Regions from separate parts of the Streptomyces sp. ICC4 genome, predicted to be linked through region 1. Evidence: riboswitches for the same ligand, from Rfam matches in the RefSeq annotation. Region 1 holds a riboswitch; each other region holds the start of a gene.
The links. A riboswitch is a leader RNA that binds a small molecule or an ion and turns the genes downstream of it on or off. The one in region 1 is predicted to bind cobalamin.
Positions count from the first base shown of each region.

Region 2: linked by a shared signal. The riboswitch ahead of DRB89_RS22085 (hypothetical protein) and the one ahead of DRB89_RS24810 (aldehyde dehydrogenase family protein) in region 1 are both predicted to bind cobalamin.
Region 3: linked by a shared signal. The riboswitch ahead of cobT (nicotinate-nucleotide--dimethylbenzimidazole phosphoribosyltransferase) and the one ahead of DRB89_RS24810 (aldehyde dehydrogenase family protein) in region 1 are both predicted to bind cobalamin.
Region 4: linked by a shared signal. The riboswitch ahead of DRB89_RS23830 (energy-coupling factor ABC transporter permease) and the one ahead of DRB89_RS24810 (aldehyde dehydrogenase family protein) in region 1 are both predicted to bind cobalamin.

Region 1 is NZ_CP030286.1:5,315,111-5,322,436, forward strand. Features, by position in the region: partial or broken gene DRB89_RS24800 (peptidase) at 214-786, opposite strand; cobalamin riboswitch at 919-990, opposite strand; cobalamin riboswitch at 1,153-1,228, shown strand; gene DRB89_RS24805 (hypothetical protein) at 1,376-2,788, shown strand; partial or broken gene DRB89_RS24810 (aldehyde dehydrogenase family protein) at 2,880-3,050, opposite strand; cobalamin riboswitch at 3,179-3,357, opposite strand; gene DRB89_RS24815 (short-chain fatty acyl-CoA regulator family protein) at 3,407-4,804, opposite strand; gene aceA (isocitrate lyase) at 5,195-6,478, shown strand; gene aceB (malate synthase A) at 6,638-7,326, shown strand, end outside.
Region 2 is NZ_CP030286.1:4,761,580-4,768,905, reverse strand. Features, by position in the region: gene mobF (MobF family relaxase) at 1-3,643, shown strand, start outside; gene DRB89_RS22095 (hypothetical protein) at 3,646-3,837, opposite strand; gene DRB89_RS22090 (hypothetical protein) at 3,949-4,275, shown strand; gene DRB89_RS22085 (hypothetical protein) at 4,297-4,548, opposite strand; cobalamin riboswitch at 4,720-4,867, opposite strand; gene DRB89_RS22080 (hypothetical protein) at 5,027-5,272, shown strand; gene DRB89_RS22075 (DUF6879 family protein) at 5,241-5,771, shown strand; gene DRB89_RS22070 (helix-turn-helix transcriptional regulator) at 5,788-6,633, shown strand; gene DRB89_RS43775 (hypothetical protein) at 6,730-6,897, shown strand; gene DRB89_RS22065 (hypothetical protein) at 6,894-7,124, shown strand; gene DRB89_RS22060 (hypothetical protein) at 7,236-7,326, shown strand, end outside.
Region 3 is NZ_CP030286.1:8,798,726-8,806,051, reverse strand. Features, by position in the region: gene DRB89_RS41475 (LacI family DNA-binding transcriptional regulator) at 1-394, shown strand, start outside; gene DRB89_RS41470 (hypothetical protein) at 495-755, shown strand; gene DRB89_RS41465 (ankyrin repeat domain-containing protein) at 1,404-2,150, shown strand; tRNA gene DRB89_RS41460 (tRNA-Trp) at 2,193-2,266, shown strand; gene DRB89_RS41455 (DUF6313 family protein) at 2,449-3,099, shown strand; gene DRB89_RS41450 (hypothetical protein) at 3,103-3,471, shown strand; cobalamin riboswitch at 3,509-3,641, shown strand; gene cobT (nicotinate-nucleotide--dimethylbenzimidazole phosphoribosyltransferase) at 3,686-6,283, shown strand; partial or broken gene DRB89_RS41440 (RNA ligase family protein) at 6,292-7,326, opposite strand, start outside.
Region 4 is NZ_CP030286.1:5,112,036-5,119,361, forward strand. Features, by position in the region: gene DRB89_RS23810 (PadR family transcriptional regulator) at 1-189, opposite strand, end outside; gene DRB89_RS23815 (ATP-binding cassette domain-containing protein) at 286-1,119, opposite strand; gene cbiQ (cobalt ECF transporter T component CbiQ) at 1,116-1,865, opposite strand; gene DRB89_RS23825 (energy-coupling factor ABC transporter substrate-binding protein) at 1,870-2,223, opposite strand; gene DRB89_RS23830 (energy-coupling factor ABC transporter permease) at 2,232-2,927, opposite strand; cobalamin riboswitch at 2,956-3,150, opposite strand; gene DRB89_RS23835 (flavodoxin family protein) at 3,472-4,203, shown strand; partial or broken gene ureG (urease accessory protein UreG) at 4,256-4,927, shown strand; gene DRB89_RS23845 (urease accessory protein UreD) at 4,924-5,787, shown strand; gene DRB89_RS23850 (alpha/beta hydrolase) at 5,993-7,326, shown strand, end outside.

The sequences.
Region 1 (7,326 bases):
GGGAGCCGGACGCGGCCCGGCGGCCGGCGTTGGCCGGTCGTGTCCCGCGCTTGCCCCGAAATCGCCTGCCCTGCCAACACCCCTTCTGTGTAATGTCACATGGCATGATGATCTTCCGCCGCACGGCCCTCATCGCCGCCCTGCCCGGCGTCACCGCGGTCCTGCCTCCCGCGCGCGGGCACGCCGCCCTCCTTCTCCCCCGACGACGTCCGGGCCGCCGGCGGCCCGGACGTCGTCGGGGGAGAAGGAGGGCTTGCCCTGGGTGCCGCCGGTGTCGGTGCCGCCGAAGACCCAGGCGTCCACGTCGCCGGCCTTCGGGGTGCGCGACATGGCGCCGAGCGAGCTGTAGGTCCAGTTCTTCTGCCCCGGGGAGGCGATCCAGTACGACCAGTAGGCGGTGGCCTGCGGCGTGAGGACGCACTCCTCCTTGTCCGGAGTGGGGTACTGCGTACCGGAGTTGAAGGAGGCGTTGCCTATCCGGCAGATGAACCCGTCGCCGTCGTGGACGGTGCCCTCGGTCGTGAAGCGGCCGGTGCGCAGCAGCTCGAACCCGGTGGTCGGGGTGGTGTCACAGCCGCGCTCGACCTTGCCGCCGAAAGGGCCGAAGTCCACCGCCACGATGGCGCCCGTGGTGGCCGTGCACTGCTCGATCGGATCGGCGTTCGCGGAGGACGGAACCGTGAGGAAGGCCACTCCCGCACCGAGCGTCAGGAGGGACGCGGTCACGAGGGAGAGGAACCGCCGCCTCGTCCCCGACTGCCGTTTCGCCTGCTGTTCGGTCCCCACCGCGGCCCTCGTCTCTGCCGGGCGGCTGCGTGCGTGGCGAACTGCCCCCGCACGGCTTCCTGCGCCGTGGGGAGGCTGCGACGACCACACCGCAATCCGCGACGGCGCTCTTCGTACTGTGGCCCGGCTCCAGGCATTCCGGCTCACCCGGAACGAGCCCGGGCCTACGGTTGCGGGTCAGCGCCGGAATTCGACCGGCTTCCCCTGGTGCTGAGCAGTTATCAGCCGGAGTGCAACACGGATCTCGCCGACGCGTCAAGGTGGCACGAACCTCAGCCGGCCCGTCCCGGACGCCCGCCGCGCGCCCCGGTTCCCGGCGGCTGGCGGTCCCTTGATCACTCGGGTAGCGTCCAGGGCTGCCACATGGGGGAATCCGGTGAGATGCCGGAGCTGACGCGCAGCGGTGTGGGACGGCGGGGGCCGTCTCCGAGCCCGAATGCCCAAACGGCGATGCACTACAGGAAGCCGTACCACGCGTTCCGGACGGCGGCTCTCCGACCGGGCCCTTGCCGTGCCCCGCCGTGCCCTGCGGTGGTCACGTGCGGCCTGCGCGGGAGGAGCCGGCGTCCGCCGATTCCAGGAGCAGGCCATGTCCCGTCCCCGCACCTCCCGCCGCCTCGCGCTCGCGGTGCCCGCCACACTCGGCGCCTTCGCCCTCACGGTGCTGCCCGCCTCCGCGACCTCGTCGCCGGCGCAGCTGGCCACGTCCAAGACGAACGGTGTCGCCCACCTCAAGTCGCTTCAGGCGGCCGATGGTTCGTACGCCGGCTCCGGCCTGTCCAACGAGTGGGCGTTCAGCGCCCTCGCCGCCTCCGGCACCGCCGTCGTCGACGTCTACCCCGGCGGCGACACCACGAAGAACGCCCGCACGGTCTACCGCAACCTCCTCTCCACGGCGGGCTGGCCGCAGGCCTCCCCGGTGGTCACCGACTACGAGCGCGGCACCCTGAACGCGTACGCCGCGGGCATCGACCCGGCCCGCGTCTCGGCCTCGCGCAACCTCGTGGCGAACGTCTACTCCTACTGGCAGACGGCCGAGGCGGGCTACTTCGGCCCGTCGGGAAACTTCAACGGCACCGTCTTCGCGGCCCTTTCGCTGCGCGGGGCCAAGACCCAGGGCGGCGCGCAGCGCATCCCGCAGGCGCTGACCGACTCGATGGTCACCCGCATCCGCGCCAACCAGCACGTGGACGGCGGCTGGACCTTCCAGAAGGCGGAGGGCAACCCGACGGTCCTCAACTCCGCGAGCGACGTCGACATGACGGGCGCGGCCATGGCCGCCCTCTGCGTCTCCGGGGTCCCCAACACCGACGCGGACGTCGTCCAGGCGAAGAACTTCCTCAAGGGCACGCTCGTCTCGGGCACGGGCGCCTTCAACTCCCTCTACGGGGTCAACACCAGCTCGAACGGCTGGGGCGTCGCCGGCCTGAACGCCTGCGGATTCAACCCGCAGACCGGTGACTTCCTCACCGGCAGCGGCAAGACCCCGATCGACTTCCTGATCGCCAACCAGTACAACCCGGCCGGCGGCTTCAAGTACAAGCCCTCGGACGCCGTCCCGTCGGCCTACGCCTCCATCGACGCCCTGCGCGCCGTGGCCGGCGGCGGCTTCACGGCGGCCCCGCCCGTCCCGGTCACCCCCGGCGCCCCGCAGTGGGTCGCGCAGTCCGCCTTCACCGCCGGCACGGCCACCAAGCTGGCGCTGACCGTCGACGACGGCGCGGGCGGCCTCAAGGTCTGCTCGGTCGCCTTCACCCCGACCGCCGCGACCACCACCCTCGGCGACGTCCTCGCCGCCGCGACCGGCGCCGCCACCCCGTCCGGCTGCGTCACGAGCGTGACCCCGTCCTCGGGCACCGGGACGATCACCCACGTCAACGGCAAGGCCAACAACGGCGCGAACACCTGGAAGGTCAGCGTCGACGGCTCCGCCTCCGCCGGCGCGCTGCGCGAGAAGGTCATCAACGTGGGCGACACCATCGCCCTGCGCTGGGGCGCCTGATCCGCGGCCGGGTGCGGCCCCGCGGACGGGGCCGCACCCGGCACCGGCGCTCAGCCGTGGGTGAAGTGCGGCGGGCGCTTGTCCGCGAACGCCCGGGCAGGGTGAACCCCCGTCCGTCGACGACGAGTTCGGCGCCCTCGGTGGCTCCGATGCCGACGTAGCGCTCCCCCCGGTCGAGCGCGTCACGGCTGACCAGCGGCCCGAAGTCGGCCTCCGGATCGTCGGAGCGGCCGACGCGCAGGGGTACGGACGGACGGACCCGGTCGGGTGTGCCGCTGGGAGGGATCGTGAGAACTACGAGCGCGCGGACAGGTGGTGCGCGCGCTCCGCCGGATCACCAGGGTCGTGGGTACAAACCGGTGCCGTGCGTGTCTGCTCCATCCTCGTGGACAACACGGAACGTTCCGCGGCCGGTATCCCGACTCCCGGATCCCCGCGTGCCGCCCGCCTTCCCGGCAGACCTCGTCAGCGGCGTGTGGATGGCAGCACACTCCCCGGTCACAGTGGCGGGACCGTGCCGGATTCACACCGGCTTCCCTGTACCGCGGACCTTTGCCCACGAACATGTAGTTGGACGTCCTAGTAAATCCAGACCCCCTGCCGCGCCCCGGTCAGCGCTCACCGCTCCGCGACGGGATACGGGACGAAGGTGCTGCTGTTCTCGTCGATGGCCAGGGGTCGGCCCAGCGGCGGCACCGCGCGCTGCGGGCAGTCCAGGCGTTCGCAGAGCCGGCACCCCATGCCGATCGGGGTGGCGGCCGCCGTGTTGTCCAGATCGAGCCCGTCCGCGTACACGAGCCGGGAGGCGTGCCGGATCTCGCAGCCGAGGCCGATGGCGAAGGTCTTGCCCGGCTCGCCCCAGCCGCCCCGGTGCCGGGTGACGGCGCGGGCGGTCCACAGGTGGCGCTGACCGTCGGGCATGGCGGCGACCTGGACGTGGATGCGGCCGGGAGCGGCGAAGGACTCGTACACGTTCCACAGCGGGCAGGTGCCGCCCGCGCGGGAGAAGTGGAATCCGGTGGCGGACTGCCGCTTGGACATGTTCCCGGCCCGGTCCACACGGACGAAGGAGAACGGAACCCCGCGCAACCTGGGGCGTTGCAGGGTGCTGAGCCGGTGGCAGACCGTCTCGTACCCGAGGCCGAAGTGGTCGGTCAGCCGCTCGATGTCGTAGCGGAACTCCTCGGCGGCCGTGTGGAAGGCGCGGTACGGCAGGACCAGCGCGGCCGCGAAGTAGTTGGCGATGCCGATCCGGGCCAGGGGGTGCGCCTCGGACCCGGCCGGGAAGTCCTCCGCGGCCAGCCGGTCCAGCTCGTCCCCGTACTCCAGGAGGGCGAGCTGGGTGGCCATGCGGAAGGCCTGCTGCCCGGGGCGGAGCCGGTTCGACAGGTGCAGGACGCGGGAGCCGGCGTCGTAGTGGTGCAGCCGGTCGCAGTCCGCGGCGGTCCTGACCCCGTGCCGGTCCGCGAGGCGGCGGGTCAGGGCGCGGATGACGTCCCCGGGGCGGATGCCGATCTCGCGGGCCAGCTCCTCGGCCGCGAGATCGGTGTCGTGGAGGTAGTTCTGCCGGCGGTAGAAGAACTCGCGGATCTCCTCGTGGGGTGAACGCGGGGCCTGCGCCGGGCCGCCCCGGCCTTCGGCCGCGTCGGCGAGCCGCTCCGACAGGAGCTGGCCGCGCCGGCCCAGGTCCAGCAGGACCGCGGCGACCGCCGGCATCCGGGTGGCCAGTTCGGCCAGGTCGGAGGCGGAGACGCGGGCCTCGGCGACCTCGGTCGCCAGGGCCTCGCGCAGGTCCGCGACCATGCGGCTGGTGTCGCGCTCCGAGAAGAAGCCCGGATCGACCCCGAAGGCCTCGGTGAGCCGCAGCAGCACCGGGACGGTCAGCGGCCGGGAGTCGTGTTCCATCTGGTTCAGATAGCTGGGCGAGATGCCCAGCACCCTGGCCAGGTCGGCCTGCGTCATCCGCCGCTCCTCGCGCAGCCGCCGCAGCCGCACCCCCGCGTACGTCTTGCTCACCGGACTCCTCCACCGTCGGACGGGCCCGGTCAGCATACGAGGACCGCACGTGCCACGAGCCTTCGCAAACTTGGCAATTTCAGCCTCGAAGATTCGCACATCTTGGCAGACGTACCCGCTTGTTGGCACCCAGTGCCAATGCCAGAGTCTGTTCTGCGGCCAGCCGGAACCGGTGGCCGGAACGGACTCCGGACCACCGATTCATGCCCTGATTGCGGTGATCCGGTCAGCCCGCTCCCGGTAGATCGGCAGCATTGCTCAGCTCCGGCCCATGGGCGGGTCCGGTGGCCGCACCCTCTTATCCAGGCACAGAGTGCCAATGCGTGGATGCCTGTCGGGGCATCGGCGACGGCATTGGCAAGACAAGCGACGACGGAAACGGTGACGGTCATGGCAGAGGCGAACACGGCGGCGGCCAAGCAGCTCGAACAGCGCTGGGCGGACGACCCGCGCTGGGCGGGCATCGAGCGCACCCACTCGGCCGAGGACGTGGTCCGGCTCTCGGGCAGCGTCCGCGAGGAGCACACCCTGGCCCGGCGCGGCGCCGAGCGGCTGTGGCGGCAGCTGCACGAGCAGGACTACATCCACGCGCTGGGCGCGCTGACCGGCGGCCAGGCGGTCCAGCAGGTGCGGGCCGGCCTCCAGGCGATCTACCTCTCGGGCTGGCAGGTCGCGGCCGACGCGAACCAGGCCGGGCACACCTACCCGGACCAGAGCCTCTACCCGGTCAACTCGGTTCCCCAGGTGGTCCGTCGGATCAACAACGCGCTGCTGCGCGCCGACCAGATCGCCACCGCCGAGGGCGGCCACGACCGCACGGACTGGCTGGCGCCCATCGTCGCCGACGCCGAGGCCGGCTTCGGTGGGCCGCTGAACGCCTTCGAGCTGACCAAGGCCATGATCGCGGCGGGCGCGGCCGGCATCCACTACGAGGACCAGCTCGCCTCCGAGAAGAAGTGCGGCCACCTCGGCGGCAAGGTCCTCGTCCCGACGGCCCAGCACGTCCGCACGCTCAACGCGGCCCGGCTGGCCGCCGACATCGCCGATGTCCCCACCTTGATCATCGCCCGCACGGACGCCCTCGCGGCGAACCTGCTCACCAGCGATGTCGACGAGCGCGACGCACGGTTCACCACGGGGGAGCGCACGGCCGAGGGCTTCTACCGGGTGGAGCCGGGGATGGCCCCGGTGATCGCCCGCGGGCTCGCCTACGCCCCGTACGCCGACCTGATCTGGGTGGAGACCGGAACCCCGGACCTGGCACAGGCCCGCGAGTTCGCCGAGGCGATCCACGCGCGGTACCCCGACCAGATGCTCGCCTACAACTGCTCGCCCTCCTTCAACTGGAAGGCGGCCCTGGACGACGACCAGATCGCCAAGTTCCAGCGCGAGCTGGGGGCCATGGGCTACCGCTTCCAGTTCATCACGCTGGCCGGCTTCCACTCCCTCAACCACGGCATGTTCGACCTCGCCCGAGGCTACGCCGAGCACGGCATGACCGCGTACGTGGACCTTCAGGAGCGCGAATTCGCCGCCCAGGCCCAGGGGTTCACCGCGGTCAGGCACCAGCGCGAGGTCGGTACCGGCTACTTCGACCTGGTCTCCACCGCCGTCAACCCGGCCTCCTCCACCACCGCGCTCTCCGGCTCCACCGAGGAAGAGCAGTTCCACTAGGCCCGTTCGGGCCCGGCGCCGGTCCGAACCCGGCACCGGTCCGAACCGGCGCCGCGCGCCCGCCGTCCGACGGTGCCCCGGGCCCCTGCCGGCCCCGTGCGCCGACCGCCCCACGCCCGACGCCCCACGCCCGACGCCCCCGCCGAGGAGCAGAACCGCATGTCACTCAAGCCACTGACCAGCAGCGTCAAGGTCCTCGGCGCGCCGGGTGAGCGCCACGAGGAGATCCTGAGCCCCGAGGCCCTGGAGTTCATCGGACGGCTCGACGCCGCCTTCGCGGACCGCCGCCGGGAGATCCTCAAGGAGCGCCGCCGCCGCTCCGCCCACCTGGTCTCCGGATCGCCCCTGGACTTCCCCCGCACCACCGCCGCCGTCCGCGCCGACCCCGACTGGCGGGTGGCCCCGCCCGCACCGGGACTGGCCGACCGGCGGGTCGAGATCACCGGCCCGCCGGAGCGCCGGATGGCGGTCAACGCCCTGAACTCGGGGGCGAAGGTCTGGATGGCCGACTTCGAGGACGCCACCGCCCCGACCTGGGAGAACGTCATCGGCGGCCAGCTCAACCTGCTCGACGCCATCGAACGCCGCATCGACTTCACCACCCCCGAGGGCAAGGAGTACCGGCTCGGCGCGGACCTCGCGACCATCATGGTCCGCCCGCGCGGCTGGCACCTGACCGAGGAGCACCTGGAGATCGACGGCCGGCCCGTGTCCGCCTCGCTCGTGGACTTCGGCCTGTACTTCTTCCACTGCGCCCGGCGCCAGATCGACGCCGGGCACGGCCCGTACTTCTACCTCCCCAAACTGGAGAACCGGTACGAGGCCCGGCTGTGGAACGACATCTTCCT
Region 2 (7,326 bases), 550 kb from region 1:
CGTCCACCAGGCGAAGGTGGAGACGTTCCGTCAGCTGGAGCGGTGGATCGGCTACGGCGTCGGCTCCGAGGACGGCCGCCCGGTCCGCCTCGCGACGGGCGGACTGGTCGGCTGGTCCGTCGAGCACCGCTCGGCCCGTCCGATGGGCGACGGCGCCCCGGGCGATCCGCACCTGCACCTGCACACCGTCATCGCGAACATGGCGCTCTGCGAGGACGGGCAGTGGCGCTCGATCGCCAACAGCGGCCGCGATCTGTACCGGCACGCGAGCGCGGCCGACGCCTACTTCAAGGCGCGGGTCAGGTCGCTGGCGCACGAGAAGTTCGGCGTCGAGCGTACCCAGTCGGAGGTCACCCGGGCGTGGGAGATCGACGGGGTGCCCGAGCAGCTGCGTGACGCGTTCAGCCGTCGCTCGGCGATGGTCACCGAGGAGCTCGGCGAGGATGCCACCCGGGAGGAGCAGCAGCGCCTGGGCGCGCAGACCCGACGGGCCAAACACAACGCCGGAACGGACGGGATGCGGGCCTCGTGGCGCCAGCGCGCCGAGGCCGCCGGCGTCGACGTGGACGAGATGGTCGCGGCCGCCGCGCCCGGCGGTCCGGGCCCCGACGGCGGCGTTGCACTCGCGGGGCCCGGCGGGGGTCCGCGGATCCCGCCGCCGGACGTGATCGCCGCGGTGGTCTTCGACCCAGAGACCGGACTCACCGCGAGCAACAAGGCCTTCAGCCGGGCGGAGCTCCTGGCCGCCGTCGCCAACGCCCTCCCGTACGGGATCGGGGCGGAGCCGGCCGCGCTGGAGCGCCTCGTCGACGATGTGCTGGGGGTCGAGGGGTACGCGGTCGGCCTGCCGCACATCGGCTCCACCGTCATGTCCTCCACCGACCGGTTCACGACCCAGGACGTCCTGGACGCCGAGCACGTCGCCGTCACCCAGGCCGTGGCCCGCTTCGGCGACCGCAGCGTCGTCCTGACGGCAGACCAGGCCGCAGCCGCGCTCTCCGTGTTCGAGGTCGCCTCGGGCTTCGCGCTGTCCGCGCAGCAGCGCCAGGCGGTGACGCGTCTGCTGACCGCCGGGAACGGCATCGAGGCCGTCATCGGCGTCGCGGGCGCGGGCAAGTCCACGCTGATGGACGCCTGCCGGATCGCATGGGATGCCACCGGCACCACGTACGCCGGCGCCTGCCTGTCGGCAGTCGGCGCGCAGGGTCTGCAGGACGCCTCCGCGATCCCCTCGCGCACGGTCGCGGCCTGGCTCCAGCAGATCGAGAGCGGCACCGGCCTGACCGGGATCGACGTCCTGGTCCTCGACGAGGCGGTGATGACGGACGACCGGTCCGCTGCCAAGCTCCTCACGGAGGCCGCGCGGACCGGCACGCAGATCATCGCCGTCGGCGACCCGCAGCAGCTCCAGGCGATCGGGATCGGCGGGTGGTTCCGCGAGGTCCACCGCCTGGTCGACGGCGAGGTCCTCACCGAGAACCGCCGCCAGGAGGTCGAGGCCGAACGGCACGCGCTGGAGGTCTGGCGGACCGGCGACCACCAGCAGGCGCTGGAGATGCTCGCCGCCGGCGGACGCGTGCACGCGGTGGAGACCGCGGACGAGGCCCGTTCCGAGATGCTCACCGCGTGGGACGAGCTGCGCCGGCAGTGGCCCGACGAGCAGGACCTGCTGTCCAAGCTCGTCGTCCTGGCCCCCCGCAACACGGACGTGGACGCGTTGAACGCGGGCGCCCAGCAGATCCGGCGGGCCGCGGGCGAACTCGGCGACGAGCACACCTACGCCCTGCCCGGCGGCGCCCACCTCACCCTCGCCGAGGGCGACGTCGTCCGCGTCCGCGTCAACGACTACCGCTCCCGCCGCGGCGAGGGCCCCGACGTGCTGAACGGGTACCGGGCCGTCATCACAGAGGTCACCGACGACCACCGCGTACAGATCACGTGGAGGGCCAAGGACCGCACGGCGGAGTCCGGCTGGAGGAACGAGTCGGCGTGGATGAAGCCCGAGGACATCGCGTCCGGCTCGCTCTCCCTCGGGTACGCGATGACCGTCGCGGCCTCTCAGGGGCTCACGTGCGACACCTCACTGATGTACGGGCTCGGCGCGAACGCGTTCGCGACGTACCCGGGCATCACCCGCGCCCGGCAGGCCAACCACATCTGGCTCCCCTTGCAGGCCATCGAGGACCGGGCCACCCAGGCCCGCCTCGGCGCCGCGCGCTCCGAGACCGAGCTCCTTGAGCGCGCCATCCAGTCCTTCGCGAAGTACCTGGGCCAGTCGAGCCCGGACGGGATGATCTCGGACGAGCTGCGGGCCGCGCCGGAGCCGGTGCGCCTGCCCCAGCAGGTCGAGCACGTGGCCGCCCGCGACGGCGCCGCGGCCTCCCTGCGCCAAGCCGAACCGGAGCCAGCCGAACGCCAGGACAAGGCCGCCGAACGCACCGTCGCGCAGGCCCGGGAAGAAGCGGATGCCAACGCCCGGCGTGTGGTCTCCGCTCGCGCCGCGCGGTCCAAGTCGGCGTCCGTGCAGAGGATGGCGGAGGCGAAGAGCCGGCGCGACGCCGACCGCCAGGCCGCCCTCGCGGACAAGCTCGCCGCCCAGGTCGCTCAGGCCCAGCAGGAGGCCGCGCCACCGCAGGCGGACGTCGAGGTTGCTGCCCAGGAGAGTCCGGCCGCGCTCAGCCCCGAGCAGACGGCCCAGCTCGCCCAGCTGCAGCTGGACCGCGAGATGCGGGAGGTTCCCGCCGCGACCTCACGGCCCTACGGGCTGCGGACCGACCAGGAGCTCGCGCAGAACATCACCTACTTCGGCACCCGGGCCGAGGACTACAGGGAGAAGGCGACCAAAGCCCGCGAGGCACACGAGGCGTTCCGGGCCCGCCTCGACCGGGAGGCAGCCACCGGCACCACCTCCGGACAGCAGTGGGCTAAGGACGCCGACGCCGTACTGCACACCGCCGTGGAACTGCTGGGCACCCACCTCAGGGAGGCCGAGAACGCCGAGCGGGCAGCCGACAAGGCCAAGGAGGCCCGGGAGATCCTCCGGGAGGTCGACAAGTACCGCAACGCCCGCTGGCTCGCCCTGCGCCTGGCCGGCACCAGCCGCAAGGAGGTCCAGGAGCTGAGCGGGCACCACCTCGGGCAGGCCCTGGAAGGCGACGCGGAGGTCCAGCGGGCCCGGCAAGCGAGCCGTGACGCGAAGGACGCGGCGTGGGAGACCGTCCGCAGCAGCAAGTACGCCCAGCTGCTCGGGGCGACCAGCTACCCGCCCCGGGAGGCCCACGAGCTCGGCGAGAAGCTGGCCCAGATGCGGGCCGCCCTGCCCCAGCGCGCCCAGGACATCGACGCCATCAACGAGCGGAAGGCTGCTGGCCTCCACGGGGACGCCGTGAAGTCCGGGGAGCAGGCCGTCTACTGGAGCGGCCACGCCCAGCTCGCGCAGACCGAACAGGCCCGGCGCCAGCAGATCGCCGGGAAGTTCCCCCAGCTGCACGAGCAGGAGACCAGCGCCCGCCTGGTCGAGCAGCAGCGACAGGCCGCCGCAGCCGCCGAGCAGCGCAGGCAGCAGCGGGAGGCCGCGCAGTACGACCCGCCGTCCTACAGCGCGCCGACGCAGACGCAGTCAGGGCCGAGCATGAGTCTGTGACCTCAGGCCCGGGGGCCGGCCCCGAGGCTGCGCCGCACGGTCGCGGCCGTGGTCTCGGTCTGCGGGGCGGGCTGCTGGGGAGTCTCCTCGGCGGCCCTCTCCGCAGCGGTCCGGCCACGGACAGCGCGGAGCGCCTGGTCGTCGTCGAGTGGAACCGGACCGTGCCCGAGAGGGCGGCGTTGCGTGGTGCTCACCGCCGCAGTCTCGCAGCAGGGGTGACGGGCCGTCTGACCGAGGGGTGCACCAACTCGGGCCACGACGAGGATGATGTACGCGGACACGAAGACCAGCAACGGGAGGCGCGCATGGACACGGAGCAGTACGAGGTGCGTACCGCCGGGACAGCGGTCTTCACCGACTCCTCATCGGGGCACTGGTCTCGGATGCCGGCGCTCTGCCGCGAGTGCGACGCCCGCACAGGTCTGACGTTCACCGCGCGCGGGGCCGACGCCTGGATCACCTGCCCCGAGAGCCACGTCACCCGGGACTGGAGGCTGAGCCCCGAGGCCGTACGGGACGTCGCCTCGGTGGTCGCCACGTCCGGCGACACCGTGGTGCCCGCCACCGCCGAGATCTGGCTCAAGGTCCGCAGCAACCAGGAGATCCTCTCCGACTGCGAAGACATCGCCTGAGACCAGCCACCCCCGCGAGCGCTACCGGATGGGCTTGGCTGAACCCGGGTTTGCCTCGGGCACTTCGGAGCGCGCCGGGGCCTCCTGTCCGAACCCAGGGGTCAGCAGAAGCCCAAGGAGGGTGGCCACGGCCGCCCCGGAGGCGATCGACGCCACCAGGTCGCCACGGCCGTCGGCCCCTTGGCTTTTCGCCGTGTACTTGAAGACCACGATGCCGATGGCGAAGGCCACCACGATGAGCAGGGCCGCCAGCGGGGCGATCTGAATGGTCACGAAGTTCCTCCAAGCTGTGACCGCCGTCGAACGGCGGCGACTCGTCTGCGTACGCAGACCTCAGCTCTTCTGTGGAGAGACTCGGGGTTGGACAGCAAAGCCGTCCGATCCATCACGGATCATGGTTCTTGAGGTGCGTCCCGAAGCCCAGCCGAGAAGAGCCGGGCACGTCGCACGGCACTCTTGGTCGGCAGGTCCTCGGACTCCCCACCCAGTTGGGGCGGATACCGTTGCGGGACAGTTCCGGATTCGCACCGGATTTCCCTGCGTCGTCCAACAGCCTGATTCTACAGGCCGTGCCGTCCATCAACCGATCCGTTCATGGATGCCCGGCCGACGCGCGTCGGTGGACCCGATCCGGTTGTCCAGGAAGGGCTCCAGGCACGCGTTCGGGTCGTTCTCTGGTCGGCGAGCCCGGCTTCCTGCTCCACTGGGATGAGCGCAATTTCCCGCAAGCAGAGCGATGCAGGAGGCTGTCATGGCACTACGGTTCATCGGTATCGACCCGGACTCCGACACCGGGCAGTGCCCGACGGTGTGGGTCGACGAGGACACGGCTGACGTGGTCATCCAGGGCTGGAATGCGGATGAGGCGCTGCTCGCCCAGTGCCTGAAGACGGGATCGATCCCGCCTACCGAGGGCGTCGTACGGATCCCCGCGCGGATGGCGGCGCTGTTGAGGGAGGCGTGCGATGAAGCAGAACGACGTCGTGCCGGGCTTTGACGTCCTGCTGGACGGCGCCCAGCACTCTGCCCTCCACCTGGAGATGCGCGACGGGTACGGAGTCGCGGCGGAGTCCGCCGGCTTCGCCGACTGGCTGACCACCGGTACCCGCAACACCGACCCCGACTCGGACTACTGGGCGTTCTGGACCGGCCTGGTCCGCCGCACCGTCGCCCGCGGGGTGACCGTGCGGCGGGCCCGGATCGTCTCCGAGCCGCTGTCGGACTACTCGGAGTACAGCCACGCCGGGGCGGTGGTGAACATCGCGGCCGGCGAGGAGATCCGCTACCTGCCCCGCCGCCACGCCTCCGACATCGCGCTCCCCGGCAACGACTTCTGGCTGATCGACGGCCGCCTCATCCGCTGGAACCACTTCACCGGCAACGGCACCCCCGCCGGAGGAGAAATGTCCGACGACCCCACCGTCGCCGCACTGTGCGCGGCCGCGTTCACGGCCGTGTGGGAACGCGCCGTCCCCTACGAGGACTACAAGCCCTAGCCGGAGCAACACGCTGATGACCTCGCCCCTGTCCAGTGCCCAGGCCGCCCGCACCGCGCTCGCCACGCGCCTGCGGCACCTTCGCCTGGACGCGGGTCTGGCCGGCCACCAGCTCTCGGTCGCGTGCGGCTGGCACCCGGCGAAGACCTCCCGGATCGAGAACACCAGGGCCCTGCCCTCCGACGCCGACATCCGCGCCTGGTGTACGGCCTGCGGCGCCGACGGCCAGGCCGAGGACCTGATCGCCGCCGCCCGCAGCGCCACCTCCATGTACGTGGAGTGGAAGCGCCTGAACCGGGCCGGGCTGGCCAGCCTGCAGAAGGAGATCGTCCCCCTGGTCGAGCGCACCCGCGCCTTCCGCGTGTACTGCTCCCACGTCGTCCCCGGCCTGCTGCAGACACCCGAGTACGCGGCCGCCGTCATCACCGCGTACGGCACGTTCCACGGTGCTGCCGACGACGTCGAGGCCGCAGCGGCGGCCCGGGTGAAGCGGTCCAGGGTCCTGCACAAGCGCGGCCGCCAGTTCGCCTTCCTCATCGAGGAATCCGTTCTGCACTCCCGCATCGCCGCCCCGGAGACCATTGCCGCCCAGCTGGAGCACTTGGCCGAGCTCGCCAGGCTGCCGCAGATCTCCCTCGGCGTGGTCGCCACCCGCGCCCCGCGGCCGCTGTGGTCGATGGAGTCCTTCACCATCTACGACGACGTCCAGGTCGGCATCGAGCTGCTGTCCGCACGGGTCACCATCACCGCGCCCGGCGAGGTCGCCACCTACGAGCAGGCCTTCGCCGACCTCGCCGCAACCGCCGTCTACGGGGCCGGCGCCATCGCCCTGATCCAGCGGGCCGCCGCAGCGCACGGGTGAAGGTCCGCAATTTTCCGCAAGAACGTTGAGCGGCCTCTGTCCGGATCCCTAGCTTCAAGGGTGTTGGGATTCCACCGGCAGCACGGAGGCCCCCTGATGAGCGCACCCACCAACAGCCCGGAGCCCACCCAGTGGACCCTGGCACAGCCCGCCTACGGCACCCCCTCCCCCGAGCTGCTGGCCCGCGCGGACCGTGGCCTTGCCCGCTTCCTCGGCGACCAGGACGAGGAGCAGGAGAGCGCCACCGACGGGGGCGAAGCGTGAAGGAGAAGGCCGAGCTCGCCCTGGGCCGCGAGGAACACCCGCTGCTGGGCCACCGGGTCCGCGACATCGCCTCCGGCACCGAGGGCGAACTGATGGCCGTCGTCCTCGAGGAAGTCGACACCCACACCGGCCCGCACTGGACCCGCCGCGCCTACATCCTCCCCGAGACCGGCGGCCGCGAGCTGCCGACCGCCGTGGGCAACATCGAACCCCACGGGGCCCCCTGACCGCTCCGCACCCGGGCGGACGACCGACCCCGGGTGTGGAGCCCAGCACCGCCGTACCAGCCCGACCACGGGCGTACGGGCACCACATCCGACCGCAGAGAGGGCACCTCCATGACCACCGTCATCCAGCCCGAGACCGTCGCCCAACGAGCCCGGGAGATCCTCGCCGTCTGGGAGGCCGACCCCGAATTCGGCCGCCTGT
Region 3 (7,326 bases), 3.5 Mb from region 1:
GCTGATCCAGCGCACCCTGTTCACGGTGGAGGGCGGCCACGCGGCGGGCGGAGCCCTGCTGGACCGCGGCTGCACGGGCATCGTGTGCGGCAGCGACCCCATGGCGCTGGGTGTGATCCGCGCGGCGCGCGAGCGGGGGCTGCGCGTGCCGGAGGACGTCTCGGTGGTCGGCTTCGACGACTCCCCGCTGATCGCCTTCACGGACCCGCCGCTGACGACGATCCGCCAGCCGGTGCGCGCCATGGCCACGGCCGCGGTCGGCGCCCTCCTCGAGGCCGTCGCCGGCACCCCGGTGCAGCGCACGGAGTACGTCTTCCAGCCGGAGCTGGTGGTACGGGGGTCGACGGGCCAGGGGCCGGGGGACTCGCCGCCCAGACGTGATCTCGATACCTGAGAGCAACGCGCAAACCCCACTCCACAGCGGGACGCGGTGTGGCGGCTCCCCGCAGGAACATGAGCCTGTAACCGAGGCCCACCCAGCGGGGAGCATCAAGATGTCCACCCAGAAGACCACCACGACCGTCACCCTGGCCACCCTCGGCACCGCCGTTCCCGCCTTACGGGCGTGGGGCGCCCGGGCCGCGCGCCCGGCGCTCGCCCTGCCGGTGGGCCTCGCCGCCCTCGCCCTCACCGTGGTCGGCCGCCGCCGGGCCGACTCCCTCCAGGCGTGGTCCAGCGGCGCCAGGATCCTGAGGGCAATGGCCCGCGGCCAGCGGGCAATAACCGGCCGAGTCGCCGGACGTCAGACGACCTGAGCAGGCGGAACCCTTCGATCGTCTGGATCTTGATTCCGAACGTCAAATGTTCTAACGTCGCGGGACTTCCCACCTTCCACCCGAAGAAGTGCCCATGCCTCGCCGATCGCCGGGCGAGATCAGGCTCCGGCTTTCACGCCGGGCCGACCAGGCTCCGCACCGACGGACAGCCGTGATCCGAGGGATCTCTGCGTCGACGAACGGGCAGCTTGCACACTTCGAGCGCAGTCGAGGTCTCCCGGTCGGCGAGGTCGCGCACGCGTTCCACCGATGGAGTTCCCTTGCCCGTAGGCCGAGGCGGGATCTCGCCCCGTTCTACGGATACGACCAGGGAAACCTCGAGTGCGGCTACTACAACGTCCGCACGCTGCTGGAGATAGTGCTCCACGCCCTCCCCAAAAGAGCGCGACGCGAACTGCACGCGCTCCTCGCTCCCGTGGACGCCCAGATCCTCCGACGCACGGCCCACAACCCCTTCGCTCCCCCCGACCTCCCCTGGTGGAAACGCCGAATCGAACTGTGACGCGGGGCCGTTGGGTTGGGGGCCGCCCGGGCCTGCCCGGTACTGCCTGCTCGTCGCACGGCCCAGCCCCTCGTCCCTCGCCCCTCGTCCCCCGCCCGCCGCTCGTCGCCTCGTAGGCTGGCCGCATGCTCTCCCTCCCGGCACAGGACCCGCTCGCCGTCGCCGTCACGTCGGCGATCCGGGCCGGCGACCTCGACGGACTCGGGCGGCTGCTGGCCGCGCACCCCGGGCTCGCCGGGGCCCGGATCGTGCGGCACGGCGAGGCGGCGGGCGAGCGCAGCCTGCTGCACATCGCCGTGGACTGGCCCGGGCACCGCCCCCGGACCGCGGAGGTGATCCGTACCCTCGTCGCGGCCGGCGCCGACCCGGGGGCCCGGTTCGGCGGCTCGCACGAGGAGACCCCGCTGCACTGGGCCGCGAGCAACGACGACGTCCCCGCGCTCGACGCCCTCGTCGAGGCGGGCGCCGACATCGAAGCCCCGGGCGCGGTGCTCGGCGGCGGCACTCCGCTGGCCGACGCGACCGGCTTCGGCCAGTGGCGCGCGGCGCGCCGCCTCCTGGACCTTGGGGCCCGCCCCACCCTGTGGGACGCGGCCGCCCTCGGACTGCTCGGCCCTGTAAGGGAGTTCGTCGCCGCGGGGGCGGATCCCGAGGAGGTCACCGAAGCCCTCTGGGGCGCGTGCCACGGGGGCCGACTGTCCACGGCCCGATACCTGCTGTCTCGAGGAGCGGACATCAACTGGATCGGCCACGGCTCCCTTACCCCCCTCGACGCTGCCCTGACCGGCGAGGACATCGCGCTCATCGACTGGCTCCGCTCCTGCGGCGCCCGATCCCGCGACGAAATTCTCGGCCGTCGACCACCGAATTGATTGGATCTCAGGCGGACGCCATGGCATGGTTGGACCCACCGAAGGGGTGTAGCTCAGCTGGTCAGAGCGCTGGTCTCCAAAACCAGATGTCGCAGGTTCGACTCCTGCCACCCCTGCAACGCGAGAAGTCCTGTGGCCCGGGCTCGACGACCAAGTCGTCGAGCCCGGGCCACAGGCGTTTCCGGGGCTCGGTGTGCGGTCTTGTACGCGGCGGGGATTCCCGGTATATGACGGGAGTTGATCGCGCTCAGGCGTGACGGAGATCCGGGGGGAACAGTTGCTCGGCGGACCCATCCCTGTGCCAGGCCATCTCGATCTGCCGCCCGATCGCCGGCGCCTCCTGCGGCGCTGGCTGCGCCTGTGGCGCTCGCGGAAGGCCCTGAAGGGGGTCACCCAGTGGATAGTGGACTGGGGACTGCCCATGGCCGTGTGCCTGGTGCTCCTGTACGTCTTCGCGGCGCGGGCGGGCAGCCCCAGCAGCGTGTACCGGGTGTTCACCCTGATCGACGCCCCGAAGCACGTGCTCCTGTGGCTGGCCTCGCTGGTCGGCTGGCTCCTGGTCCCGGCCATCATCGGTGGGTTCGCCGGCCATGTCATCGCCGAACGCATAAGCCGCGTGAAGTCGATCTCCACCAACACCCTCTTCCAGCGGCGAACGCTGCGTCAGCGGGTCCGCCTCCCCGGCCTCATAGACGATCTGGGGCCGTACTTCCACGGAACCCACGCACGGCAGGACTTCGTCGACACCTGGGTCCGGGTGGCGCACCGCAACGACTGGGTGAAGGCCCAGGACCACTGGGAGGTCTTCGTCAGGGACACGATGTCGACCCAGCAGTACGCTCATCTCGACCGGCACGAGTGCCTGCGGCAGGCGCAGAACACGGGCAAACTGGCCCTGGGCTTCACCGCTCGCGCGGGCCTCTGCATCGTGTGCGAAAGGAGGCGGTGATCCGTGCGCTCCGAGGACGCGGTCGAGATCGTGCGGGCCTCGCTCGCGCTGGCCCTTCCCACGGCCACGGCGGAGGGCGTCGCCCGGGCCGCGGAGACCATCATCCGGTGGGGGGCCGAGGGCGTCGCCGAGCAGCTCAACGCCCCGCTGACGGCCCGGATGCTGCTGGACATCCTGGAGGTGGCCGGAGTGGTCCACCAGGACTTCGACCCCGCCGAACCGGAGCGGTTCGTTCACGGAGTCGAGACCGCGGCGGAGTACCGGACCTGGTCCCGCACGGAGGGCATGGGCGCCCTCGCCTTCCTGCCCAGGCCCCCGGACGATCCGACGACACCGCACAACCCCGACGGCTCGCGACGGCCCGCGCCGTAGGGCCGATTCGGGTGCGGGCGTCGGCCGGGGTCACCCGTCTGGCAGAATCGTCCGAGTTATCCAGGCGGTGCAGGACAGGAAACCGGTGCGAATCCGGTGCGGTCCCGCCACTGTGACCGGAGCCCCGCGGGCGCCGGGAGTCAGACACTGACGCACCGCCTCTTCGATTCGACCGTTCGACCAGGGGACGCGGATCCCCCGGAGAGGCCTCGCCGTGCCGTCGTACCCCCGCGCCCTGCTGCGCGCACTCGTACCCGTCCCGCTCCTGATCACCCTCGCCGCGTGCGGGGACGTCGCCGGTACGCCGGACGCCGGCAGCCGGGCGATTTCCCCCGTCGCGCCCGCCGTGCCCGCCGTGGAGCCGCTCGTCTCCCTGCTGAGCACCCCCGTGACGCCCGGCCCGGTGCTCCAGGCCGGTCCGCCGACCGCGGGACCCGAGTACCTGGACCTGCCGCAGGCCGAGATCCCGGTGCAGACCGGGGCCCCGTGGACGGTGGAGCAGGCTCCGCAGGCCGCGGCGGCCCCCGAGCCGGCGCCCGTGCCTGAGCCCGTGGCGGCCGTCGTCGCCGCGGAGGCCCAGCCCGAGCCGCAGCCCGAGTCCCCGTCCGAGCCCCAGCCCGTCGTGGTCTTCGCGGCCCCCGAGCCCGTGGCCGAGCCCGCGCCCGAGCCGGCCCCCGCCGCCGTCGCCTTCACGGGCTCCGGGCCGGTCGAAGCCGAAGCCGAGGCCGCCGCGGAGCCCGAGGCCGAGGCCGAGCCCGTCGCCGCGGTCCCCGAGGCCGTCGTCGTACCGGCCCCCGAGCCCGCTCCGGAGCCCGAGCCGGTCGTGGAGCAGGCCGCGGAGCCCGAGCCGCAGCCCGCAGAAACGGTGGTTCAGGCCGCCGAGCCGACGCCGGAGCCCGAGGCCGTCGCGGCCGCGCCGGCCGAGGTACCGCTGGAGCCCGAGACCGCCTTCGAGCCCGCTGCCGAGCCCGCTGCCGAGCCCACCGCCGAGGCGGAAGCCGGCACCGGCCCCGCATCCGAGCCCGAAGGCGAACCGGCGCCGGAGCCGGAGCCGGAGACCGCCCCGGAGGCCGGGGCCACCGAGCCCGCGCCCGCGTACGCCGACGCCGAACGCGAGGCCGTGCTGCGCGTCATGCGCGAACGCCGTGACATCCGCAAGGGCTTCCGCAGCGACCCGATCCCGCACGAGGTGCTGCTCCGCGTGCTGGAGGCGGCCCACACCGCGCCCAGCGTCGGCCACTCCCAGCCGTGGGACTTCGTCGTCATCAAGTCGGCCGAGACCCGCCGCACGATGCACGAGCTCGCCGAGCTCCAGCGCGAGGCCTACGCGAAGTCGCTGCCCAAGGGCCGGGCCAAGCAGTTCAAGGAACTCAAGATCGAGGCCATCCTCGACACCCCGGTGAACATCGTCGTCACCGCCGACCCCACCCGGGGCGGCCGCCACACCCTCGGCCGCCACACCCAGCCGCAGATGGCCCCGTACTCCTCGGCCCTCGCCGTCGAGAACCTTTGGCTCGCCGCGCGCGCCGAGGGCCTGGGCGTCGGCTGGGTCAGCTTCTTCGACGAGCGCGAGATGGTCCGCGCGCTCGGCCTGCCGGAGCACCTGGAGGTCGTGGCGTACCTGTGCGTCGGGTACGTGGACGAGTTCCCCGACGAGCCCGAGCTCGCCCAGGCCGGCTGGTCCCAGCGCCGCCCCCTGTCCTGGGTCGTGCACGAGGAGACGTACGGGCGCCGCGCGCTGCCCGGCGAGGAGCCGCACGACCTGCTCTCGGAGACCGTCGCCGGCATCCGCCCGCTCGACGCGAAGGCCCTCGGCGAGGCCTGGGAGCGGCAGAAGCGCATGACGAAGCCGGCGGGCGCGCTCGGCATGCTCGAGATCATCTCGGCGCAGCTGGCCGGCCTGTCCCGGGTCTGCCCGCCGCCGATCCCGGAGCCGGCCGCCGTCGCGATCTTCGCGGGCGACCACGGCGTGCACGCCCAGGGCGTCACCCCGTGGCCCCAGGAGGTCACCATGCAGATGGTCGCCAACTTCCTCGGCGGCGGCGCGGTCTGCAACGCGTTCGCCAACCAGGTGGGCGCCGAGGTCTGCGTGATCGACGTCGGCGTCGCCGGGGACCTCCCGGCCACGCCGGGGCTGCTCCCGCGCAAGGTCCGCCCGGGCACGGCCGACCTCTCCGTCGGCCCGGCGATGACCCGCGAGGAAGCGGTCGCCGCCATCGAGGTCGGCATCGAGACGGCCCGCGACCTCGTCGCCGCGGGCAACAAGGCGCTGCTGACGGGCGAGATGGGCATCGCGAACACCACGGTGTCCGCGGCCCTGATCTCGGTCTTCACCGGTGTGGACCCGGCGGAGGTGACCGGCCGCGGCACCGGCATCAACGACGAGACGCACGCCCGCAAGGTCGAGGTGGTCCGCCGCGCCCTCGAGCTCCACCAGCCGGACCCGGCGGACCCGATCGGCGTGCTGGCGGCCATCGGCGGCCTGGAGCACGCGGCGATCGTCGGCCTCCTGCTCGGCGGCGCCTCCCTGCGCACGCCGGTCATCCTGGACGGCGTGAGCGCCGGCGCGGCCGCCCTGGTGGCCCGCGCCATCGCCCCGGAGTCCCTCTCCGCCTGCATCGCGGGCCACCGCAGCGCCGAGCCGGGCCACGTCGCGGCCCTGAACAAGCTCGGCCTGCGCCCCCTGGTCGACCTGGACCTCCGCCTCGGCGAGGGCACGGGCGGCCTGCTGGCCCTCCCGCTGGTCCAGAGCGCGGCCCGCGCGATGCACGAGGTGGCGACCTTCGACTCGGCAGGCGTGACCGAGAAGTAACCGGGCCCGACCGCGTGCAGCACCCCCAGATCGGCCGCCTGCGCCATCCTGGCCAGTCCGGCCCGCCGTTCCGCGTCCGGGTGGGGGAAGGGCCTGCGCAGGGCCGGATACAGCCCGACCAGGTCCGCGACCCGCCGCGCCGTCGCCATCCCGAGCGGTCCCTCCGCGAGCCGCGCGCCGAGCCGGGCCCGAGGTACGCCGTGCAGTGCGCCCGCGAGCACCCCCGCCAGCCGCGCCTCCCCGGACCTGCGCTCCGCCAACCCGTCGATCCGGTCGGCGACTTCGGCGACGATGCCCCCGACCGCATCCGCATCCGCATCCGCATCCGCATCCGCATCCGGAGCGGGCGCGAGCGCGAGCGCGGGCGCGTGCGCGGCCGCGTCGAAGCCCAGGGCGCCGAGCAGCCCCGCACCGTCGGGCTCCGCGCCCGACCGGACGTCCCACAGCGCGGCCTGCGGACCGAGTCCGTTCGGCACCACCGCCGCGTACATCCAGTGCGTGTCCGTGGCCACGTGACCACCCCGCACCCACTTGGCCACGCAGCGCCCGAAGTCGGAGCGGTCGAAGCCCGCCGCGGTGCGCACGACGTAGCCCTCCTGGCGTGCCGTGTCGATCCGCAGTCTGCGCAGCGCGCGCTCGTCGAAGACGCCCCGCCAGAGCACGCGGGGCCCCGGCACGCCGAGTTCGCGCAGGAAGCCCGCCGTCCGGTCCCAGTCCAGGCAGTGGTCGCCGTCCCACACGGAGAACCCGTAGAACCACGAGTCGAGTTGCTCGTACGCGAGCGAATGGCGGGCGTACACGTTCTCCCCGCAGACCCGCCGGCCGGCCGGTATCCGCGCCCCGATCCGGCTCTGCAGGCCCTTCACCCAGGCTCGCGAGGGATGGTGGCCCGAGTCGAGCGAGCGCGCGTGCAGGCCGTTGGAGTACAGGGTGGTGTTCTCCCCGTCGAGCTTCTCCGTGACCACGACCTCCCGGCCGGCCAGGGAGTCGAGCCGGGTGGTCCGCACGTCGTCGGAGCTCGCGCCCGGGGACCACGGCAGATG
Region 4 (7,326 bases), 200 kb from region 1:
CCGCACGGGCACCTCGCTGGGCAGCGCCCGGATCAGCCCGGCGTCCTCCAGCCGGCCGAGCTCCCGGTAGATCTGCTGGTGCGTCGCGGACCAGAAGTACCCGATCGACTTGTCGAACCGCCGGGTCAGCTCCAGCCCCGACGAGGGCTTCTCGAGCAGGGCGGTGAGGATGGCGTGCGGCAGCGACATGCGGCCATCCTAGGTTTGCGGGAGCTCCAGGACCGCGATCCCGGGTCGCCGCCGCTGCCGCTCCGGTGCACCCGGCGCCCCTGGCGGCGAACCTGTCTACCGCCAGGCGGCCAGCGCCTGCGGATCGCGGGGCCCGGGAGCATCCGCGGCAAGCAGGCCGTGCGCGCGCAGGACGGCCGTCACCGCCGGGGACCAGGCCGGGCGCAGGCCCGCCGAGGCGAGCAGCGAGGGGTCCGACAGGAGGGTCCCGGCCGGGCCGAAGCGGATGCCCGACGGGGTCAGGACCGCCGCGTCGTCGGCCCAGCGGACCGCCAGGTCCACATCGTGGGTGGCCATGACCACCGTCGTGCCGGAGGCCTGGAGCCCCGCGAGGACGGCCAGCAGCCGCTCCTGGCCGTCCGGGTCGAGGCCGGCCGTCGGCTCGTCCAGGATCAGCACGCGCGGCGCCATCGCCACCGCCCCCGCGATCGCCGCGCGCTTGCGCTGGCCGTAGGACAGCAGGTGGGTGGGGCGGTCCCGGAGCGCGGTGATGTCCAGGGCGGCCAGCGCCGCGTCCACCCGGGCGCGGACCTCCGGCGCGGGCAGCCCCAGGTTCATCGGGCCGAAGGACACGTCCTGTTCGACCGAGGCCGCGAAGAGCTGGTCGTCCGGGTCCTGCACCACCAGCTGGACGGACGTGCGCAGCCGGGTCAGGCCGGCGCGGCCGTACGAGACGTCCGCGCCGTCGAGCCGCAGCGCGCCCGTGCCGGGCCGCAGGCCCCCGCTCAGCAGGCGCATCAGCGTGGTCTTGCCGCTGCCGTTGCGGCCCAGCAGGACCAGCGCCCGGCCCGGCGCGATGGCGAAGTCCACGCTGGTCAGGACCGCCGGACCGTCCTCGTAGGCGTAGCCCGCGCCGGTCAGTTCCACCACCGGGTTCAGCGACGGGTTCACAGGTAGAGCCCCTTCAGGGTGAGGGTCAGGGTGGTCAGGCCCGCCAGCAGGGCGCCCGAGGCCGCGAGGAAGCGCCACGACAGGGCCGCCTCCGGTACGAGGACCCGCAGCGCGCCGTCGTAGCCGCGCCCGGCCAGCCCCGCCTGGAGCCTGGCCGCGCGGTCGAAGGCCCGTACGAAGGAGGTCGCGGCGAGCCCGGCCAGGGAGCGCCACACCGCCGCCCGGCCGGTGTGCCCGAGGCGGGCGGCCTGGGCCCGGCGGACCTGGGCCATGGAGTCGAGGAGCAGGAAGCCGATCCGGTACATGACCAGGGCCACGTCCACCACGGGGGCCGGCACCCCGGCCCGGACCAGCCGGGGGAGCACGTCGGAGACCGGCGTGGTGAAGGCGAACAGCAGCAGCCCGAGCGAGGCCGCCGAGGTCCGCAGGAGCAGTTCGGCGGCGTGCCGGGGGCCGTCGGGCGCCAGCGAGAGCGGCCCCGTCGGGCCGCCGACCGCGAAGAGCAGCGGCAGCGCCCCGGTGAAGCAGAAACCGAGGGGGATGCGGAAGGCCCGCCACAGCTGCCGCCCGGCCACCCCCGCCGGGCCGAGCAGTACGGCGAGGGTGGCGACGGCCACCAGCGGCCCGCCCGGCCAGGGCGGCAGGCACACGGCGGTGACCGTCAGCCCGATCCCGAGCAGGGCCTTCTCCAGCGGGTGCCGGCCGCGCCAGCGGCTGCTGTGCGCGGCCACGTCGATCGGCAGCACCCGCCTACGCCTCCGGGGCGGTGGCCGGAGCGGCGGCGGCAGCGGCGGCAGCGGGGGCGGCGGCCGCGCCCTGGCGGCGGCCCTTGCGGACACCGAAGTAGTACGCGAGCACGCCCGCGCCCAGCGCCGCCTGCAGGGCGAACAGCGCGGACTCGATCTCGCCCGAGGGGGGCTCGTAGAGCGGGGTGAACCAGGGCTCGTAGTCCGGCTTCAGCTCGGTGATCGCCGTCTCGGCCTGCGCGTCGGCGCCGGTGAAGGGCTCCTCCTTGTGGTCGCCCATCCCCAGCGCGACCGGGAGGACGGCCAGCGCCGCCACCAGGAGCAGCAGCAGGGCGTTGATCTTCGCGTTCTTGGACATGCCGCTCATCAGACCGCCGCCTTCTCTTCGCTGCGGGCGGACGTCAGCTTCGCGACACCCAGCCGGACCAGGTCCGACTTGCTCGCCTGCATCAGCAGCCGCATCACCAGGACGGTCAGCAGGCCCTCGCTCACGGCCAGCGGAATCTGCGTGACCGCGAAGATCCCGCCGAACTTCGCGAGCGCCCCGAGGAGTCCGGTGGCCGGGTCCGGGAAGGCCAGCGCGAGCTGCACGCTGGTGACGCAGTAGGTGACCAGGTCCGCGAAGAAGGCTCCGAAGAAGACGGTCACCATCAGCGGGAGGCCGAACTTCCGCAGCAGCCGGTAGACGGCGTAGCCCGCCCAGGGGCCCGCGACGGCCATCGAGAAGACGTTGGCGCCGAGGGTGGTGAGCCCGCCGTGGGCCAGCAGCAGGGCCTGGAAGAGCAGGGTGATCGTGCCGAGCACCGCCATGATCGGCGGCCGGAACAGGATCGCCCCGAGCCCCGTGCCGGTGGGGTGCGAGCAACTGCCCGTCACCGAGGGGATCTTCAGGGCGGACAGGACGAAAGTGAATGCTCCGGACGCGCCGAGCAGCAGCGTGCTCTCCGGGTTCGCCTTCACCTCGCGGGTGAGCGAGCGGACGCCGTGGACGACGAAGGGAGCGGACGCGGCGCCCCAGGCGACCGCGTGCAACGGGGGTAGGAACCCCTCGGCTATATGCATGAGTGGGGAGACCTCTCCAGCACCTCGTGGATGGACAACGCGCCCCGGCCGGTCTCCTGGCTCACGGGTTGCCGTCCTGGCTCCGCCTTCCCGGGCAGCACGGAACCTCCCGCGCAGCCCAGTGGCTTTCCCGCAGGAGTGGAGCCGGACTTCCCGATCACAGTGGCGAGGGCCGCACCGGTTTCACACCGGTTTCCCGAACACCAAGGCCCGCTGACCCTAGTCGGACGCGCGGACCGGTACCAACCCGCCCCGATCACACCCACGGGCGGCCGGATTCCGGTTGGCTGTCACTCCCCGTGTCCGTGCGGCTGCCGACTGCCTCAATGGCCTCGCGCGAAAAGGGAGTTCCGCCGGTCCGCGGCCGCCGGAGACCGGCTGCCCCGTGTCGCGCGCCGTTCCGCCCGTACGGCCTCGACGGCGACGGGCACCTCGGGCCGGCCGGCCCCGCGCTGCGCGGCGGTCCGCGCGGGCGGGCACCGGACGGGCACCGGACGGGTGCGGTCCGGTGGCGGCCGCGGCCGGCCGCGGCAAGGCTGGGCGGGTGGCCGACGACACCGATACCGCGAACGTCCCCGACTACTCCGGCCTGAGCGCCGTCTACGTCAACTGCACGCTCAAACGCTCGCCCGAGCCCAGCAACACCGAGGGCCTGATCGACAAGAGCCGCGCAGTGATGCACGCGGCGGGCGTCCGGACCTCGCTCATCCGGGCGGTCGACCACGACATCGCCACCGGCGTCTGGCCCGACATGACCGACCACGGCTGGGAGGGCGACCAGTGGCCGGTCCTCTACAGCCAGATCATGGACGCCGACATCCTCGTGCTGTGCGGCCCGATCTGGCTCGGGGACAACAGCTCGGTGATGAAGCAGGTCATCGAGCGGCTCTACGCCTGCTCCTCGATCCTCAACGAGCAGGGCCAGTACGCCTACTACGGGCGCGTCGGCGGAGCACTGATCACCGGCAACGAGGACGGCGTCAAACACTGCGCCATGAACATCCTGTACAGCCTCCAGCACCTGGGCTACGCGATCCCGCCGCAGGCCGACGCCGGCTGGATCGGCGAGGCCGGGCCCGGGCCCTCGTACCTGGACCCCGGTTCCGGCGGCCCCGAGAACGACTTCACCAACCGCAACACCGCCTTCATGAGCTGGAACCTGATGCACCTGGCGGCCCTGCTCAAGCGGTCCGGCGGGATGCCGGCGCACGGCAACCAGCGCTCCCTGTGGGACGCGGGCTGCCGCTTCGACTTCCCGAACCCCGAGCACAGATAGCGGGAGTGGATGGGCGGCGGGGTCGGGGGGGAATAAGAGACAGGAGGGGACCTTCCCGCACCGCCACACCCACAGCGCCGAGCCCACGCGGCCGGACGGCACCCGCCGCGCCCTGCGCATCGGCCTCGGCGGCCCCGTCGGCTCCGGCAAGACCGCCACCGTCGCCGCCCTGTGCCGGGCCCTGCGCGCCGAGCTGTCCATGGCCGTGGTCACCAACGACATCTACACCCGCGAGGACGCGGAGTTCCTGCTCCGCGAGGCGGTCCTGCCGCCCGAGCGGATCAGCGCCGTCGAGACCGGAGCCTGCCCGCACACCGCGATCCGCGACGACATCTCCGCCAACCTCGAGGCCGTGGAGGAGCTGGAAGAGGCCTTCCGGGAGAGCGGCCCGCTCGACCTGATCCTCGTGGAGTCCGGCGGCGACAACCTCACCGCCACCTTCTCCCGGGGCCTCGTTGACGCGCAGATCTTCGTCATCGACGTGGCCGGCGGCGACGACATCCCCCGCAAGGGCGGCCCCGGCGTCACCACCGCCGACCTCCTCGTCGTCAACAAGACCGACCTCGCCCCCCACGTCGGCTCCGACCTCGACCGGATGGCCCGCGACGCGGCCGAGCAGCGCGGCGAACTGCCCGTCACCTTCCAGTCCCTGCGCGGCGGGGACGGCGTGGCCCCGGTGGCGGCGTGGGTGCGCGAGCGGATCGCCGCCTGGACCGGCGCATGAGCCGTACGGGGGCCGGCGCGGCCCCCGCCGAAGCCCCGCCCCGGGCACCGGCGCCCGGCCCGGCGCACCAGGCGGGCCAGCCGGGCCAGGCGCACCGGGCGAGCCCGACCGGCCTGCGCGCCACCGCCCGGATCCGTGCCGTGGCCGACGGGCGCGGCTCCACCGCCCTGCCGCTGCTGGCCGGTGAGGGCCCGCTCGCCCTGCGCCGCACCCGGGGCGAGGGAGCCGAAGCCGGGGTCATGCTGGTCGGCGCCATGAGCGCGCCCCTCGGCGGCGACCACCTCACGGTCGAAGCCGAGGCCGGCCCCGGCGCCCGGCTCGTGCTGCGCTCGGCCGCGGCCACCCTGGCCCTGCCCGGCCGCCGCGGCGAGCCCGCGCGGTACGACGTACGGCTCGCGCTGGCGGACCGGGCGGCGGTGCGCTGGCTGCCGGAGCCGCTCGTCTGCGTGCGCGGAAGCGACCTGCGGGTGCGCACCCGCGCCGAACTCGCCCCCACCGCCCGCCTCCTGCTGCGCGAGGAGCAGGTCCTAGGCCGCACGGCGGAGCCCCCGGGCCTGCTGCGCAGCCGGCTCACCGTGACCCGGGCGGGGCGGCCGTTGCTGGACCAGGAGCTGGCGTGCGGACCCGGAGCGCCCGGAGGCTGGGACGGCCCGGCGGGGCTCGCGGGCCACCGGGCGGTCGGTCAGCTCCTCATCGTGGACCCGGAGTTCGCGGCGGCCCCGCCGCGGGCCCGGATGCTCGGGGAGTTCGCCTCGGCCGCACCGCTGGCCGGGCCCGCGGTGCTGGTCACGGCCCTGGCCCCGGACGCCCTGCGGCTGCGCGAACTCCTCGACGAGGCCTGCCGCGCCTACGGTTGGTGACGCTCCGGCCGGCCCCGGCCGGACCCGGGACGAACCAGGCACCGCTCAGCGGTACACCCATTTCCGGATATCGGGTTGGCAAAGAACCGGTCCCCGCTCTGTCGCCCGCTCCTGATCAGGCGAAAGTATCCCCCTGAACGCCGACGCATCCGACCGCAAGAACCACGCCGCCCACGGCGGCAGATGACGCAGGGGGAACAACCACGTGATACGCAACGCGGCGCTGGGGAGCGCCGCCACACTGATCACCGGCACGCTGGCGGCGAGCCTGCTGCTCGCCCCGTCCGCGTCGGCCTCCGAGGCCTTCCCGTCCGGCCGCGACCACGGGGTCGCCGAGGCGATCGGCACGCAGATCGCGGCCGCCCGCGCCGCGCGCACCGGGATCGACTGGAAGGACTGTCCGGCCGACTGGGGCTTCGCCCCGCCCATCCAGTGCGGCTACGTGAAGGTCCCGCTGGACTACACCAAGCCCTTCGGCAAGACGATCGACCTGGCGCTCGACCGCGCCGTCAGCACCGGCACCAAGGGCGAGCGCCAGGGCGCGCTCATCTACAACCCGGGCGGCCCCGGCGGCTCCGGCATGCGCTTCCCGCGCCGCGTCACCACCCAGAGCCCGCTGTGGGTCAACACGGCCAAGGCGTACGACTTCGTGGGCTTCGACCCGCGCGGCGTCGGCCACTCCGCGCCGATCTCCTGCATCGACCCGCAGGAGTACGTCAAGGCCCCCAAGGCCGACCCGGTCCCGGACAGCGAGGCCGACAAGCGCGCCCAGCGCAAGCTGGCGGCCGAGTACGCGGACGGCTGCAAGGAGCGCAGCGGCGAGATGCTGCCGTTCATGACCACGCCGAACATCGCGCGCGACCTGGACGTCATCCGTGCCGCGCTCGGCGAGCAGAAGCTGAACTTCCTCGGCGTCTCCTACGGCACCTACATCGGCGGGGTCTACGCGACCCTGTTCCCGAACCACGTGCGCCGCATGATCGTCGACAGCGTGGTCGACCCGGACCGCGACAACATCTGGTACGAGGCCAACCTCGGCCAGGACGTCGCCTTCCAGACCCGCTGGAACGACTGGCAGGACTGGGTCGCCAAGAACGACGCCTCCTTCCACCTCGGCACCACCCGCGCCCAGGTCGAAGCCCGCTACCAGACGCTGCGCGCCAAGGCCAAGGCCAACCCGCTCGGCGGGGTCGTCGGCCCGGCCGAGCTCATCGGCTTCTTCCAGGGCGCCCCGTACTACGACTCCTCCTGGGTGCCCGTCGCCCAGACCTGGGCCGCGTACGAGGCCGGCGACGAGCAGGCGCTGATCGACGCCATCGCCCCCGACATGAGCGACATCCAGGGCAACATCTCCTCGGAGAACGGCAACGCCGTCTACACCGCCGTCGAGTGCGCCGATGCCAAGTGGCCGACCAGCTGGTCCAAGTGGGACCGGGACAACAGCAAGCTGCACGCCAAGTACCCGTTCCTGACCTGGTCCAACGCGTGGATGAACCTGCCCTGCGCGACCTGGAAGTCCAAGCAGAGCAACCCGATCGA